One region of the Mesorhizobium sp. M7A.F.Ca.MR.148.00.0.0 genome, then DNA from elsewhere that is predicted to be linked to it. Evidence: predicted binding sites of a transcription regulator. Region 1 holds the regulator's gene; each other region holds the start of a gene.
The links. The regulator LexA, encoded in region 1, represses DNA repair genes until DNA is damaged. The targets are predictions, from matches to a motif close to TGTTCNNNNTGTGTTCNG.
Positions count from the first base shown of each region.

Region 2: EOB49_RS33235 (DNA recombination protein RmuC) is a predicted target of LexA. The motif match lies at 1,257-1,274, and genes of this name have one in related genera.
Region 3: EOB49_RS09670 (single-stranded DNA-binding protein) is a predicted target of LexA. The motif match lies at 2,905-2,922, and genes of this name have one in related genera.

Region 1 covers NZ_RZTB01000005.1:36,850-43,855, reverse strand. The annotation lists gene EOB49_RS03220 (AMP-binding protein) at 117-1,742, shown strand; gene kynA (tryptophan 2,3-dioxygenase) at 1,739-2,575, shown strand; gene kynU (kynureninase) at 2,647-3,894, shown strand; gene lexA (transcriptional repressor LexA) at 4,304-5,044, shown strand; gene EOB49_RS03200 (ComEC/Rec2 family competence protein) at 5,038-7,006, opposite strand, start outside.
Region 2 covers NZ_RZTB01000226.1:1-3,165, reverse strand. The annotation lists gene EOB49_RS33250 (plasmid stabilization protein) at 1-250, opposite strand, end outside; gene EOB49_RS33245 (hypothetical protein) at 403-669, shown strand; gene def (peptide deformylase) at 673-1,203, opposite strand; gene EOB49_RS33235 (DNA recombination protein RmuC) at 1,307-2,578, shown strand; gene EOB49_RS33230 (GFA family protein) at 2,599-3,003, opposite strand.
Region 3 covers NZ_RZTB01000018.1:40,917-47,922, reverse strand. The annotation lists gene EOB49_RS09690 (AraC family transcriptional regulator) at 1-316, opposite strand, end outside; gene EOB49_RS09685 (hypothetical protein) at 402-932, shown strand; gene EOB49_RS09680 (MarC family protein) at 1,076-1,705, shown strand; gene EOB49_RS09675 (OsmC family protein) at 1,738-2,163, opposite strand; gene EOB49_RS09670 (single-stranded DNA-binding protein) at 2,283-2,804, opposite strand; gene EOB49_RS09665 (metalloregulator ArsR/SmtB family transcription factor) at 3,031-3,345, shown strand; gene EOB49_RS09660 (SRPBCC domain-containing protein) at 3,342-3,833, shown strand; gene EOB49_RS09655 (ATP-dependent Clp protease proteolytic subunit) at 3,857-4,462, shown strand; gene EOB49_RS09650 (hypothetical protein) at 4,555-4,851, shown strand; gene uvrA (excinuclease ABC subunit UvrA) at 5,563-7,006, shown strand, end outside.

The DNA of each region.
Region 1 (7,006 bases):
ATCTCAGCAGGTGCGATGGGCAGTACGAAGCCTCCTCAGAGCAGGACCTTAGGATCCACGACATCCGGCCAAGGCGCATCGCGCACTGGCCAGGCAGCAGACGGGAGAGCGGCGACATGCTTGGGCCTTCAGCGCATATCGACACGTTCACGCGCGATCACCTGCCGCCGCCGGAGCAATGGCCTGAAATCCTGCTCGACGGCTTCGACTATCCCGAACGCCTCAACGCCGGTGTCGAACTGACCGACAGGCTGGTCGAGAAAGGCCTGGGCGACCACACCGCGCTGATCGGCAATGGCCGCCGCCGCACCTACAAGGAACTGTCCGACTGGACGAACAGGCTGGCCCACGCGCTGGTCGAGAATTATGGGGTCGAGCCCGGCAACCGGGTGCTGATCCGTTCGGCCAACAACCCCGCAATGGTCGCCTGCTGGCTGGCCGCCACCAAGGTTGGCGCCGTGGTCGTCAACACCATGCCGATGCTGCGCGCCGGCGAACTCGCCAAGATCGTCGACAAAGCGGAAATCACCGTCGCGCTCTGCGACACCAGGCTGATGGACGAGATGACCGCCTGCGCCAAGGACAGCGCATTCCTCAAGCAGGTCATCGGTTTCGACGGCACCGCCAACCATGATGCTGAACTCGATCGTGCCGCTCTCGACAAGCCGGTGACGTTCACCGCAGTCGACACCGGCCGCGACGATGTTGCCCTGCTCGGCTTCACCTCGGGCACAACAGGCGTTCCGAAGGCGACGATGCATTTCCACCGCGACCTGCTGATCATCGCCGACGCCTACGCCCGCGAAATCCTGGAGGTGACGCCGGACGACATCTTCGTCGGCTCGCCGCCGCTGGCCTTCACCTTCGGCCTTGGCGGACTCGCCATCTTCCCGCTGCGCTTCGGTGCGGCGGCGACGCTGCTGGAGCAGGCGACGCCACCCAACATGATCCACATCATCGAGACCTACAAAGCGACGATCTCTTTCACCGCGCCGACTGCCTACCGCGCCATGCTGAAGGCCATGGATGAAGGAGCGGACCTGTCATCGCTGCGCGTCGCCGTTTCGGCCGGCGAAACCTTGCCTGCTCCCGTTTTCGAAGAGTGGACACAAAAGACCGGAAAGCCGATCCTCGACGGCATCGGAGCCACCGAGATGCTGCACATCTTCATCTCCAACCGTTTTGACGACATGAAGCCCGCGTCGACCGGAAAGCCGGTGGGCGGCTACGAGGCGCGCGTCGTCGATGACGAGATGCGCGAGGTGCCACGCGGCGCGACCGGCAGGCTTGCGGTGCGCGGACCGACCGGCTGCCGCTACATGGCCGATGACAGGCAGAAGGAATACGTGCGCGACGGCTGGAACCTCACCGGCGATACCTTCACGCAGGACGAGGACGGCTTTTTCCATTTCGCCGCACGCTCCGACGACATGATCGTCAGCGCCGGCTACAACATCGCCGGTCCCGAGGTCGAGGCGGCGCTGCTGGCGCACCCGGACGTCGCCGAATGCGCTGTCATTGGCGCCGAGGACGCCGAGCGCGGCCAGATCGTCGAGGCGCATGTCGTGCTGGTGCAGGGCGTCGCGCCCGACGCCCTCACCACCAAGCGCCTGCAGGACCATGTCAAGGCAATGATCGCGCCCTATAAATATCCGCGATCGGTAAAATTCATCGCCGCCCTGCCCAAGACCCAGACCGGCAAGATCCAGCGCTTCCGGCTGCGCACGGAGAAAATCGATTGAGCGAGCCATACGATCCGGCGTCCGAAGGCGCCCAGATGTCGTTCAAGGAGCGCATGTCCTACAGCGACTACCTGCACCTGGAGAAAGTGCTGGAGGCCCAGACGCCGCTGTCATCGGCGCATGACGAGATGCTGTTCATCATCCAGCATCAGACCTCCGAACTCTGGATGAAGCTCGCTCTGCACGAGATCGGCGCCGCGATCCGTTCCATCCGCGCCGACCGGCTCGAGCCGAGCTTCAAGATGCTGTCGCGCGTTGCGCGGATCTTCGAGCAGCTGAACAGTGCCTGGGATGTGCTGCGGACGATGACGCCGAGCGAATACACCGAGTTCCGCGACGCGCTGGGCCAGTCCTCGGGTTTTCAGTCCTGGCAGTATCGCGCCATCGAGTTCATGGCCGGCAACCGAAACTTGGCAATGCTCGGGCCGCACAAGCACCGGCCCGACCTGAGCGGAAAGCTGGAAGCGATCCTGACCGAACCATCGCTCTACGACGAAGCGCTGCTGCTGCTTGCGCGCAACGGATTCGACATCGGTGCCGATGCCAGGCGCACGGACTGGCGTGAGACGCGAACCGAGAACGAAGAGGTGCTGGTCGCCTGGCAGACGATCTATCGCGATCCGCAGCGCTACTGGATGTTCTACGAACTGGCAGAGAAGCTGGTCGACTTCGAGGATTATTTCCGCCGCTGGCGCTTCAACCACGTCACCACGGTTGAGCGCATCATCGGTCTGAAACGCGGCACCGGCGGCACGTCGGGTGCTTCGTATCTGAAGAAGATGCTCGAGGTGGTGCTGTTCCCGGAGCTGTGGACGGTCCGCACCCGGCTCTGACATCGTCGAAATGAAAACAGCGACGCGCGGCGGCGGAACACCCTTCGCGAACAACCGGGGACTGACTGACCATGAGTGGATTTCCTGATCTCGCCGCAGTCGAAGCGATGGATGCCACAGATCCGCTGCGGGCCATGCGCGACCGTTTCATTCTGCCGGAGGGGGTGATCTATCTCGACGGCAATTCACTGGGGGCAGCGTCTCATGCCGTTTTCGGCGAGCTGCAGCAGGCGGCAACCCAGGAATGGGCCCAGGATCTCATCCGAGCCTGGAATACGGCCGGATGGTTCGAGATGCCGATCGAACTCGGCGATCAACTCGGGCGCCTGATTGGAGCCGCGGCCGGCCAGACCGTCGTCTGCGACACGACGTCGACCAACATCTACAAGGTGCTGCATGCGGCGCTGGAGATGCGGCCGGGCCGGTCGGTCATCGTCGCCGAGGGTGACAGTTTCCCCACCGACCTGTACATCGCCGAAGGGGTGGCCTCGACACGGGACGGCGTCCTGCTGCGCCTCGCGGGCGTCGACGCGCCCACCATCGAAGAGCTGATCGACGAAAACGTCGCGGTGGTGCTGGTCAACCACGTCAACTACAAATCGGGTGAACTGCGCGACATGGCGGCGCTGACGCGCAAGGCTCATGCGGCCGGAGCGCTGATCGTCTGGGATCTATGCCACACCGCCGGCGCCCTGCCCGTCGAGCTCGATCACGCAAATGCCGATTTCGCCATCGGCTGCACTTACAAGTACCTCAACGGCGGTCCGGGCGCACCGGCCTTCATCTATGCCGCGCAGCGCCATCACGGCGATATCAGCCAGCCGCTCAGCGGCTGGTGGGGCCATGCGCGGCCCTTTGCCTTCGAACGGGGGTATGTTGCCGGCACCGGTATCCGCCGCTTTCTGTGCGGCACCCAGCCTGTCCTGTCGATGCGGGCGCTCAAAGGCGCGCTTGTTATCTGGAACGACGTCGACATGGCGGCATTGCGAAAAAAGAGCGTCGCGCTGACGGAACTGTTCATCCAGCTCGTCGAAGCAAAGTGCGGCGCCTATGGCCTCACGCTGGAGACCACCCGCGACGCGACCAGGCGCGGCAGCCAGGTGTCGTTCCTTCACGATCACGGCTATCAAATCATGCGGGCGCTGATCGAGCGCGGCGTCATCGGTGATTTTCGCGCGCCATCGACCATCCGTTTCGGCTTCACGCCGCTCTATGTCGGCTACAAGGATGTGTGGCTGGCGGTTCAAGTGCTAGAAGACATTCTGCGCACGGGCGCATGGAAGGACCAGCGTTTCGCCGTCAAGGAAGCCGTTACCTGACGCAACGATCTCCGCGATTTGCCGTCGCCGCCCTCACTGCCCGGCAGATGACGGAGGGCTGAATTCCAGCCACAAATGCCAACAGACGTTGGCGTTTTGGCTCCGTTTCGTTCACGGCAAACGAACGTCCCGAAGATTGATAGCGTCCCTTGTGGCGGTCGATCGGCAGATGATGCCAAGCCTTGGGTCGAGGATGAGCCACAGGTCATTAACCATAATGGTTTCAATGTGAGCAGGCGCATTGCCGTGGTTGGCGCCTGTCGATCGCGACCCGCTGGCAAGCCGAAATAATTTCAGCAGCCTTAACAAATTCATTAAACTTTAAACGGTTGCAGAACACAACTGGAACAGATAGTGTTTGTTCTGGGTTTGTTTTTCGATTCTGGTTTCAGGTAATCTGGGGGCCGCCATGCTGACACGCAAGCAACATGAACTGCTGATGTTCATCCATGAACGCCTGAAGGAGAGCGGCATTCCGCCATCCTTCGACGAGATGAAGGAGGCGCTCGACCTTGCCTCCAAATCCGGGATTCATCGGCTGATCACCGCACTTGAGGAGCGCGGCTTTATTCGCCGGTTGCCCAACCGGGCACGCGCGCTGGAAGTGCTGCGATTGCCGGACTCGATCGCGCCCGGCCTCAACGCGGCAAAGAAGTTTTCGCCAAGCGTCATCCAGGGCAGTCTCGGTCAGGGTGGTGCTCTTGGCCGGCAGATCAAGCCGGCGCCTTCGCGGATGCCCTCGCCCGGCAATGATGACGATGCGGTCTCCGCCGTGTCGATACCGGTGATGGGCCGTATCGCCGCCGGTGTGCCGATCGATGCCATCCAGCATCAGACGCATTCGATCTCGGTGCCGCCGGACATGATCATGGGCGGCGCCCACTATGCGCTGGAGGTCAAGGGCGACTCGATGATCGAGGCCGGTATCTTCGACGGCGACACCGTCATCATCCGCAATGCCGACACGGCGAACCCCGGCGAGATCATCGTGGCGCTGGTCGATCAAGAGGAAGCGACGCTGAAGCGGTTCCGCCGCAAGGGCGCTTCGATTGCTCTCGAAGCCGCCAATCCGGCCTATGAAACCCGTATTTTCGGCCCAGACAGGGTCAAGGTGCAAGGCAAGCTCGTCGGCCTCATCCGCCGCTACTGAGGCGGCTGCGGGTTGGCCGCTGGCTTCTCGGGTTTCTTGAAGGGTGCCAGCCCCCTCGCCTCACGAGAGTATTTGCGTTGCGTGTGCCAGGGCCGATATGGGCTGTTCACCGCGAAGCTGATTGTCGCCGGCGTGGTCGCCGATTGGCGATCGAAGAAGACCGCGGCACTGCCTTTGCGAGCCAGTTGCCGCTTGGTGATGACGAGAACCAGCGGATTGTGACAGGCGTCATAGGCGGTGGCGTCATTGATGACGATCAGCTCGGCGAAGCCGCAGGCTTTCCAGGTGTCCTTGCGGTCCTCGACATAGGCAATGATCGCACCGGACATATGCCTGGCCACGCAAACGCCTGAGGAGCAATAGAACGGCGATCCCGGCGGTAGCTCAACGGCGTCCGCGACGTCGAATTGCCCATCGCTCTTGTCGAACACCTCTGGCACGACGATGGTTTCTGATGTCAGGGCGCGTTTCCAGTTGTCGACGGTGAATTCGTTCGGCCGTTCCCGGCTGACGGCAAGCTCGCCGCCACCGATCGGCAACGCCACCAGCCGGGCGTCTTCCGAGATCAGCACATCCGGCGTGCGCGTATCCGAGACGGTCAGCAAGCCTGCCAGCGCGAATGGCAGAGCAGCGAGCCGCAGCCAAGTTGTCGCCATCGTCGCGATGACCAGGGCAATTGTCACCAGCAGGACAGATTGCTGCGAAATCAGCCCAACCCCATCGACAGGCGAACGTTCGGAGATCCAACCCGATATGGCGATCATCACCGTCAGACCCTTGCCCATCAGGTAGAGGGCCGGCCAATCCAATCCGAAAGGCATCAGCAGCGCGCTTGCGACAGCCAGGAACATGACGACGGTGACGATCGGCATAACCGCCAGATTGGCGAACAGGCTGAGCGGCGACACACGCTGAAAATGCCAGATGGCAAACAGCGTCGTGGCGCTGCCGGCGATGATGGAGGTCATGGCAAGGCCGGTTGCCGCGAGCACGAACTTTCGCGTCAGGAAACCGGGCATGGATCGCTTTGGGGGCGGCGGTCTTGCTTTTCCCGCGCGGTGATCGGCCCAGCCGGCATAGGCGCCGACCAGAGCCGCGGTCGCGGCGAACGACATCTGAAAACTCGGGCCGACCACCTCATGCGGCGACACCACGATGACGGCGATCGCCGAGATCGCCAGATTGCGCATGGTGAGTGCTGCTCGATCGAACAGCACGGCAATCAGCATCACCGCCAGCATGATGAAGCTGCGCTCGGCGGCAACGACGACTCCAGAGATGATGAGATAGGCCGCGATCGAGAACAGTGCGGCGACGGCGGCATACTTCTTGACCGGGCGACGCGCGGAAAAGTCGGGAAACAACGCGAAGGCGCCGCGCAGCAAGCCCATGATGGTGCCTGCGACCAGCGCCATGTGCAGTCCCGAAATCGAGATGATGTGGTAGATGCCGGTACGTCGCATCGCCTCATTGATGTCATCGGGAATGCCGGCGCGCACGCCGACGATCAGCGCCGCGGCGATCTCGCCTTCGGCGCCGCCGACGCTCGCCCTGATATGGTCGGCGATGGCCTCGCGGGCATTTTCCACGCTAGAGGAAATTCGGGCCGGCAGCGGCATGTCGCCACCATCGCTGACGACAAGCTTTGGGTTGCCGAGAAAGAACCCGCTGCCGCCGATGCCGGCAAAATAGCTGTCGAAGGAGAAATCATAGCTGTCCGGCCGCACCGGCCCAGTCGGCGGCAAAAGCTTGGCATATCCAGTGATGAGGGAGCCTGCGGTCACGTCAGCCGGGATCTTGCGTGCCGAAAGCCGCACCCGTTCCGGCGCATAGCGCAGTTTCGGTCTTGCGGTCGATGTCACGTCGATGGTCAGCCGGATACGGCCAGTTTCCATCCGGTCGAGCGAGACGACGCGGCCGGTCACCTGCGTCGAGATTTCCGAGCCCAACATTTGTGTGCCC
Region 2 (3,165 bases), on a different contig from region 1:
TTCCGTCCGCTTCGATTTGGTCCATTATCTCGGAAAATTCATCGCCTATTGCATTTTCAGCAGCGAACGCCGAACGAATGGCATCCCACGCGGAAAGTCCCGGCTCCGGTTTGGCTTCTTTCTCCGCGACCATGCCTTTACGCAAGAGATCGATCGCCTTGCCCGAAAGACTTTGGCCGCCCTTGCGCGCCGCGTGTTCGATTTCGCGCTTCAACGGTTCGGGAATATCTCTGATCAACATATCGCCCATGGATGCCTCCAAGATTTGATATCACTGATATCACCCCCGGAGTCATTGATCAACAAGAGTTCCGCCCCCTTCACCCAGCCACTCAAAACGGTCCATTAAGTCTACACCAACTGTCAGGCGTATGCTTCGCGGATCTGTCCTGGGAGCTTCATATGCAGCGCGCTCAAAATCCCTTTGGGAAACGCAGGAAGCCAATAGCTGAATACAAATCGGTCGAAGAACGATACGAGAAAGGCGAATTGTCGAGGCGAAGAGAGAGCAATTTCGCCATTTATAACACCCTGCTACTGATGGTGTTAGCCGTGGTTGTCTCTCTGGTGCTGATCATCTCGCCAGAATCTCGCGCGCTTGCATTAGAGATCGGTGCAAAAGCGTTCGAGCTTGGCAGGGATTGGGTTTTACGTGGCGTGCTCGAATGATCCCTATCCCGCCAGCTTGCCCGGCGCCTTGTCCCTGGCGAGCTTCTTGAATTTCTTCACCACCATGTCGCGCTTCAGCTTCGAGATGTGGTCGATAAACAGGACGCCATTGAGGTGGTCGATCTCATGCTGCAGGCAGGTCGCCATCAGGCCTTCGGCCTCCATATCCTGCAATTTGCCGTCGCGGTCGAGATACTTGACCCGCACGGCGGCCGGGCGTTCGACCTCGGCGTAATAATCCGGGATCGACAGGCAGCCTTCCTCGTAGACGGAGCGCGCATCTGCGCTCTCCAGGATTTCCGGATTGATGAAGACATGCGGCGCCGGCGTCTCGTCTTCCTTGGCCAGATCGATCACCAGTAAGCGCAGCGGTTCGCCGATCTGGATCGCCGCCAGCCCGATACCCGGCGCGTCATACATGGTCGCCAGCATGTCGTCGGCTAATCTGCGCAAAGGCGCGTCGACACGCTCCACGGGCTTGGAAACCTGGCGCAGGATGGGGTCGGGAAGGATGATGAGCGGCTTGATCGACATGGCGTTCCACCTAAGACCTCCAGAGAAAAGCGTCAACCGGTCGGCATCAGGCTCGTTCACGTTTTGATCTGTGCTATCGCGGCGAATCGTCTATGCTGTCCACATGAATGATTTGAGCACCATCCTTTCGGAGCCTGTCGCCCGGCTTGGCGCCACAACGATCACGCTCGGCCATGCGCTGGCCTTCGGCGCTTTGCTGTTTCTGGCCCTGTTCGTGGCGCTGGTCATTGCGCTGTGGCGGTCGGCGAAGGCGCGCGCCGTGGCGGCTGCCGAAGCCGCCGATCATGCCCGCGACGCGGAAGTGCGGATGGCCGGCATTCTGCAAAGCCAGGCCGAAATGCAGGGTCGCATGGGCGCCATTGCGGAAGTGTTCGGCGCACGGCAGGCGGAGCTGACGCAATCGATCGGCCAGCGTCTCGACGCGATGACCGGCCGGCTCGGCCAGACCATGACCGAGCAGACCAAATCCACGCATGAGAGCCTGGCCAAATTGCAGGAGCGGCTGGCCATCATCGATGTCGCGCAGGGCAACATCCAGTCGCTCGCCGGCCAGGTCGTGCAGCTGCAGGCGATCCTCTCCAACAAGCAGACGCGCGGTGCTTTCGGTCAGTCTCGCATGGAGGCGATCGTTGCCGACGGCCTGCCCCATGGCGCCTATGAATTCCAGGCGACGCTGTCGAACGGCAGCCGTCCTGACTGCCTGGTGAAGATGCCGAACGGCGCACCGTCGCTGGCCATCGACGCCAAGTTTCCGCTCGAGGCCTGGAACGCCATCCGCGCCGCCGATGGCGCCGACCTGCAGAAGGCCGCCTCGCAGGCCTTCCGCCGCGACATCGAGATCCATGTCCGCGATATCTCGGAAAAATACCTGATCCAGGGCGAGACGCAGGACACCGCCTTCATGTTCGTGCCGTCCGAATCGGTGTTCGCCGAGATCCACGAGAATTTCGAGGCGATCGTCCACAAGGCGCACCGTGCCCGAATCGTCATCGTCTCGCCGTCGCTGCTGATGCTGTCGATCCAGGTCATCCAGGCGATCCTCAAGGATGCCCGCATGCGCGAACAGGCGCATCTGATCCAGGGCGAGGTCATTCGGCTGATGGAGGATGTCGCGCGCGTCGATGAGCGGGTGCGCAAGCTGCAGGTGCATTTCGGCCAGTCGGCCAAGGACATCGACGACATCCTGGTTTCGACGTCGAAGGTCACCAAGCGCGGCCAGAAGATCGAAGCGCTGGAGTTCGGCGCCCAGCCCGACGGCGATGCCGCCGCGGACGCAGCGTCACGGGCTCCCGCCGCGAAGGTCGATACTGGCGCGCGCGTTGCCGATTCGAAAACCGGGCAGCTCAGGCTGAGGGTCGTCGAAGGCGACGATTGAGGCGCGGCGCCGGACCGGCGCTACTGCTCTTCCTTGGTCGTCATACCCGGGAATTCCGGCAACCAGGGCAGCGCCGAGCGGTGCCAGCTTTGCCGTCTCGGGACCAACTGTTCACGTTGTCGCGCCGTGCCGACCCGGATGCCATAAACCTTCGGCCCGTCGCCAACCGATGTCGCGTAGAGATGCGAGCCGCACTCGCCGCAAAAGCCCTGCGCGCGCTTGTCGCCGCTCGACCCTGTCTTGATATAGACCTTTGGCGCACCCTTGGTGATCCGGTAGTGGCCTTCCGGCGCGCCCACGGTCACGCGAAAAGCCGTTCCGGTCAGTTGTTGGCAATCGGTGCAGTGGCAGATTCCGGTGTTCTCCGGGTCGACCTCGGCCTCGTAAGTGATGGCGCCACAATGACAGCCGCCGTCTATTCTCATCTTCGTTCCTCCAAAGTCCCTTCAATCTAGCGGGGCAAGGCCGTGAGGCAATGGCGCAGCGCTAGTCCAGAGCCGGATCGGATGCGGTCTCGATCAGCTTGCGCCGCTGCTCCCAGGTGCCTGCCGTCTGTGGTTTGACGAACAGCCGCGTGATCTCTGGCA
Region 3 (7,006 bases), on a different contig from region 1:
TCCTGGTGCCCGGCACGCCAGCTGCGATTCGTTCCATGTAGGCCGGATCGAAATGGAACGAGAGGCAACGGTCGCCGCTGCCATGCTCGTGCCCGCATTCGTAACATGTGCCGGGATTGCCGAGCAGGAGCGCGCCGGGCGCCAGCATCGCCATGCCTTGCTGGGCGCGGTAGCGAAACGTGCCGCTGGTGACCGCAGCGACGCAGAAATCCTGATGCGCTTCCTCGAACGGCCGGTCGCCGGCACTAGCCGTGCAGATCACATCCGTCACATGCCAGCCGGGTCCGGATGCGAGCGTATGCGTGGTCGCTGTCATGACCGGAATATAGCAATTTTTCCCAAGCCCAGAACCCCGTCACCGCCTAGTCCTAACGGTCTCCTGACAAGAAGAGACCGCAGCCATGTTCGATCAATCCTCGTTTGCCGAAGCCCTGCATAGCTCCGGACCGATCGAAGGGCTTGCCGAAAAACTGCGCCTTTACGGCCGCTTCGTCGGCGCCTGGACGTTTGAGGCCTCGCGCCACCTCGAGGACGGCACTGTGCTGACAGGGCGTGGCGAGGTGCATTTCGGCTGGGTGCTGGAAGGCCGGGCGATCCAGGACGTGTGGATCCTGCCCGCGCGGGACGCCGGTCCATCGCCATCCTTGGGCACATGGACTTTTTACGGCACGACGCTGCGCGTCTATGATCCCGGCGCGGATGCCTGGCACATCTTCTGGAGCGACCCGCGCAACCAGTATTTCAGCCGCCAGCTCGGCCGCGCCGAGGGTGACACGATCGTGCAAGTGGGCGCCGACGACACCGGCAGCTCGGTACGCTGGAGCTTTTCACGCATCACCGAAAACTCCTTCCGATGGCTGGGCGAACGCTCGCAAGACAGTGGCGCGACATGGCGGCTGGAAGTCGAGTTCCTGGCGCGCCGTGCAGTTTGATCACCGAGGAATGCAGCAGCCCAGAATAAAGCGTCGCGATCCTTCGCGCCGGCATCAGCCACTTTCCCGCTGACAGTTTCCACCGACCGAGCTTTGCTCTACCAATATTCTGGCACGGGCACAGCCCGGCGGGAGGGTCAGAGATGCCGAGTTTCGACAGCCTGTTCAACGCTTTCGTCACCATTCTCGTGACCATCGACCCGCCCGGCCTGGCGCCGCTGTTCCTCGCCGTGACGCGCGGCATGAACCGTGAGGAGCGCCAGCAGGTTTCGGTGCGCGCCTCGATCATCGGTTTCCTAGTGATGGCGCTGTTTGCGGTTGCCGGGGCCTCGATCCTGTCGGTGTTCGGCATAACGTTGCCGGCCTTCCGCGTCGCCGGCGGTTTCCTGCTGTTCTTCATCGCCTTCGAGATGGTGTTCGAGCGCCGGCAGGACCGCAAGGAGAAGATCGGCGACGTCGCCATCACCAAGGACATGATCCACAACATCGCCGCCTTCCCGCTGGCGATCCCACTGATCGCGGGCCCTGGTGCCATTTCGGCAACTGTGCTGCTTTCCGGCTCGTTTCAAGGCTTTGCCGCGCAGGCGGCGCTGGTCGGCATCATCTTCGTCTGCCTCGCCATCACCTATCTGGTGTTCGTGCTGTCGGAACGCATCGACCGCATCCTCGGCCAAACCGGCCGCTCGATCCTGACCCGTCTGCTTGGCGTCATCCTGGCGGCACTGGCTGTGCAATTCGTCGCCGACGGCATCAAGGCGCTGATAGCAGGCTGAGAGGCTGACGCGGCGAGAACCCGAAGCCGGTTCTATTTCGCCGTCGTGTCGATGACCTCGAAATCGTGGGTAATCGTGGCGGTCTTGGCCAGCATCGCGGAGGCCGAGCAATATTTTTCGATCGAAAGGTCGATCGCACGTTTCACCTTGACGCTGGAGAGTGCCCTGCCCTTGACGACGAAATGCATGTGGATGCGGGTGAACACTCTTGGCTCGGTTTCGGCCCGCTCGGCATCAAGCTCGACCACGCAGTCCTCGACCGCCTCGCGGCCCTTTTCGAGGATATGCACGACATCATAGGCCGAACAGCCACCGGTGCCGATCAGCACCAACTCCATCGGGCTTGGACCCGGCGTCCTGCCTTCCGGTCCGTGCGCTGTTCCGAGCACGACCTTGTGACCGCTGCCGGATTCCCCGACGAAGGTGCGCTCCTCGACCCACTTTACCCGTGCTTTCACCGAACTCGTCCTTTCACCGTATTTCCTTGATCGGTCTGGTCAGCCCTTGAAGCACGATGCAAAACCCCGAAAGTCCATGAACGACTCTCGGGGCACTGTGTCTGACATAACTGTTGCGATCAGAACGGGATTTCGTCATCCAATTCGCGCGACGAACCACCGCCGCCGCCGCTCTTGGCACCGCCGCCACCGCGATTGAAGCCTTCGCTCGGGCTGGACTGGCCGAAATCGGAACCACGGCTGCTGCCGCCACCGGTATAGCCGCCGACCTGACCGCCCTCGCCCTGTCCGCGTGCGTCGAGCATCTGCAGCTCACCGCGGAATTTCTGCAGAACGACTTCCGTCGTGTACTTGTCGGCACCGGTCTGGTCCTGCCATTTGCGCGTCTGCAACTGGCCCTCGACATAGACCTTCATGCCCTTCTTCAGATACTGCTCCGCCACCTTGGCGATGCCCTCATTGAAGATGACGACGTTGTGCCACTCGGTTTTTTCCTTGCGTTCGCCGGAATTCTTGTCGCGCCAGCTTTCCGATGTGGCGATGCGGATGTTGACGACCGGCTCACCCGAATTCAGGCGACGGATTTCGGGATCCGCGCCGAGATTGCCGACCAGAATGACCTTGTTGACGCTACCCGCCATGATATTTCTCCGCGCTCATCCGAAACAAATTTTTGTCGCAGCACCTTACAGGCTGCAGGCGATCGCCGCTTGCCATGGCTGCCTTTACCCACAAGGTTTTTGTTCCCTTTTCGTTCTTATCCGCATCGCTGCTTATTGTCAAGGAATGGCAGCAATGCCGAAGCCGATCATATGGGCCCGAAAAGACCGCTTGCCAAATCGATAAGTATGCACTTATGCTTTTGGCATGATCGAAGCAGAGGTTTTTCGCGCACTGGCCGACCCGACGCGCCGCGCCGTCTTTGAGCGGCTGGCCGCCGGCGAGATGAGCGTGTCGGAATTGCGCACCGGGATGACGGTGTCGCAGCCCGCGGTGTCGCAGCATCTGGCGGTGCTGCGTGGCGCCGGGCTGGTGGTCGAGCGGCGAGCCGGCCGCAACGCCTATTACCGCGCCGATCCGCAGGGGCTCGCCCCCTTGCTCTCCTGGATCGAACGCTACCGGACATTCTGGCCGGAGCGCATCGAAAGGCTGAAGGCGGTTTTGAAGGACATGGATCAATGAAGAAGGCGGGATTAGCGGCCAACGACGGCCAAGGCGACGCCGCGGATGCGCTCGAGTTCGAGTACGAGCTTGCCGAGCCGCCGGAAAAGGTATGGCGGGCCCTGACCGTACCGGAATTGCTGGCCGCCTGGATGATGCCGAACGACATCAGCCCCGAGATCGGCAACCGTTTTGCCTTCGCCGGACCGGAAACGCCGGTCGAATGCGAAATCCTCGACGCCGAACCCGGGAAGCTGCTGCGCTATTCCTGGCGGGAGCAGCCGGGCGACGCCGCCAGGCAGGGGCCGCTCGACAGTACCGTCACCTTCACACTTGCCCGAACCGTTTCCGGCGGCACGCATCTGCGCATCGTCCATGACGGCTTTGCCCGCAAGACCATGCCTGCCGTCGCCATGGCAGGCGCCGGCTGCCGGGTTTCGCTCGGTGCGAACAGGTCATCTAAGCCAATCGCCGCAAACACGCCTCGCCTCCTGCTTCGCGCGGCCTGAAACAAAACGGACGGAGAGAGACAATGAGCGGTGTTGCCAGTCTGGTGCCGATGGTCATCGAGCAATCGAGCCGCGGCGAACGTGCCTTCGACATCTTTTCGCGGCTGCTGCGCGAGCGCATCATCTTCATCAACGGCGAGATCAACGACGACATCTCGGCGCTGGTCTGCGCGCAGCTTTTGTCGCTGGAATCGGACAATCCCGACAAGGAGATCTCGCTCTACATCAACTCGCCGGGCGGCGTGGTGACCAGCGGCTTCGCCATCTACGATACGATGCAATATATCAGCTGCCCGGTGTCCACCGTATGCATGGGCTTTGCCGCCTCGATGGGCTCGTTCCTGCTGATGGCAGGCACACCGGGGCGCCGGATTTCCCTGCCGAATGCCACTATCCTGCTGCATCAGCCGCTGGGTGGGTTCCAGGGCCAGGCATCCGACATCCAGCGCCATGCCGAGCGCATCGGCCGGACGAAACGGCACATGGCCGAACTTTACGCGCAGCATTGCGGCCGCAGCTATGAAGAGGTGGAACGCACGCTCGACCGCGACCACTTCATGACCGCCCGCGAGGCCCAGTCCTGGGGCATCGTCGACCATGTTTTCGACACGCGAAAGAAAGCGGCGTAAGCCAGGGCCGGATCGGAGACCGTCCGGCAGGTAGTCGAAGATTTGACGATGCCGGTCTGGTTCCATCGGCGGCGCGCCACTATAGTCCTGGGATGACCGACACTCATCAGTCCAGATCATTGCACCGCGTCATCGCCGTTGCAGCGCTCGCCATTGCGAGCCTCATCAGCGGCGCGGCACTTGCCGACGACAGTTCGTCGTCGACGCAAAAAGGCGCCCTGCCCGGCGTGACCGGCGACTACCGCATCGCCAAGCCGGCTCCAGAGCCGGACGATGCGCTGCCAGCCGGCGAGAACGGCACATTCAAGATCGGCGATACCGATGTCAGGATTTCCGGCAGCATCACCGTCGATGTCGGCGCCGGCTCGATCGGGCCGCCGCGCCACTGACAGCGCGTGTCGCGCTGCGCCTGTCGCCCACAAGACAATCCGCACATGAAAACGGCCCCGCCGTGCTTTGCGCAAACGGACGGGGCCTTTTTGGATCTCAAATCCAATTTTACCGGGAGTGTACTGCCGGCGTTTGATTTCGGATGCACCGCGGCATTCAGCCGACGATCCGACTAGTAGTCTCTGATTTTACGAGAGATGGCAGGTCACGGTTTGCCGGCTGGCGAAAACGCTGAACCCTGGCACTTATGCCTGCCTCGGCTCCAGTGACAACTGGAACCCTAGGGGACGATCCGGTGGCGTCATAGCTCCGCTCCTCTGTCCGTTGCGATTGTTGTCAATTCGAAGCACAAATCGCAAATGCCTGCGGCGTCTCGCAGGCCGCCTTTGGGCGGCGAGGCCATCGAAAGACGGCCGTCTTCGTTGACTGCTGGAGACTGCTCCCGTCAGCTGGTGGCGTCAACCATCAATAGCCGGTTACCGAAAAATGTGATCGCCGGGAGGTTACGTGCAAGTCAGTTTTTGCACAGCTTTGTCAGGAGCGTGTTCGGCCTTTGTTCTTTCCGCTTGCCCGTTCACGCGAAAGACGCTTAAACGCTCTCGTCGGGAATTGTGGCGTATCTCGACGTGGCGGCAAAACTACCTACATAGGGGATGGCCGGGAAAACCCGCCATTCCAGGAAATTCCAGATTCTGAGGCGGCGACCGGCTATGGCCGACCATAAATATCTTTCCATTCGCGGGGCGCGCGAACACAATCTGAAGAATGTCGATCTCGACTTGCCGCGTGACAGCCTGATTGTCATGACCGGCCTGTCGGGGTCCGGCAAGTCATCGCTGGCCTTCGACACGATCTATGCCGAGGGCCAGCGCCGCTACGTCGAAAGCCTGTCGGCCTACGCGCGGCAATTCCTTGAGATGATGCAGAAGCCTGACGTCGACCAGATCGACGGCCTGTCGCCCGCCATTTCCATCGAGCAGAAGACCACCTCGAAGAACCCGCGTTCGACGGTCGGCACCGTCACCGAGATCTACGACTATATGCGGCTGCTTTTTGCGCGCGTCGGCATACCCTATTCGCCGGCCACCGGCCTGCCGATCGAGAGCCAGACGGTTTCGCAGATGGTCGACCGCGTGCTGGCGATCGAGGAAGGCACGCGCCTGTTCATCCTGGCGCCGATGGTGCGCGGCCGCAAAGGCGAGTACCGCAAGGAATTGCTGGAACTGCAGAAGAAGGGCTTTCAACGCGTCAAGGTCGACGGCGTCTTCTATGAGATCGCCGACGTGCCGGCGCTGGACAAGAAGTACAAGCATGACCTCGACGTCGTCGTCGACCGCATCGTCGTGCGCGGCGATCTGGCGACGCGGCTCGCCGATTCCATCGAAACGGCGCTGAAGCTGGCCGATGGGCTGGCGGTCGCCGAATTCGCCGACAAGCCGCTCGATTCCAGCCAGACCGGCGAGGATTCGGTCAACAAGTCGAAGAACGAGACGCATGAGCGCATCCTGTTCTCGGAAAAGTTCGCTTGCCCGGTCTCCGGCTTCACCATTCCGGAAATCGAACCGCGCCTGTTCTCGTTCAACAACCCGTTCGGCGCCTGCCCGACCTGTGACGGTCTCGGCAGCCAGCGCGCCATCGACGGCAATCTGATCGTGCCGGACGAGAACATCTCGCTGCGCGACGGCGCCGTCAGCCCGTGGGCGAAATCGACTTCCCCCTATTACGCGCAAACGCTGGAAGCGCTGGGCAAGGCCTATGGCTTCAAGCTCGGCGACAAGTTCAAGGATTTGTCCGAAGAGGCCAAGGAAGCTATCCTGCACGGCACGGGTGAGCGCGAAATCACCTTCCAGTATGATGACGGCCTGCGCTCCTACAAGACCACCAAGACCTTCGAAGGCGTCATTCCCAATCTGGAGCGCCGCTGGAAAGAGACCGAATCCGCCTGGATGCGCGAGGAGATCGAGCGCTTCATGTCGGCCACGCCCTGCCCGGTCTGCAAGGGTTATCGGCTGAAGCCCGAGTCGCTGGCGGTGAAAATCGCCGGCAGGCATATCGGCGAAGTCACCGAGCTTTCCATCCGCAAGGCCGACCAGTGGTTCACCGACCTGCCCGCGTCGCTCAACGACAAGCAGAACGAGATCGCGGTGCGGGTGC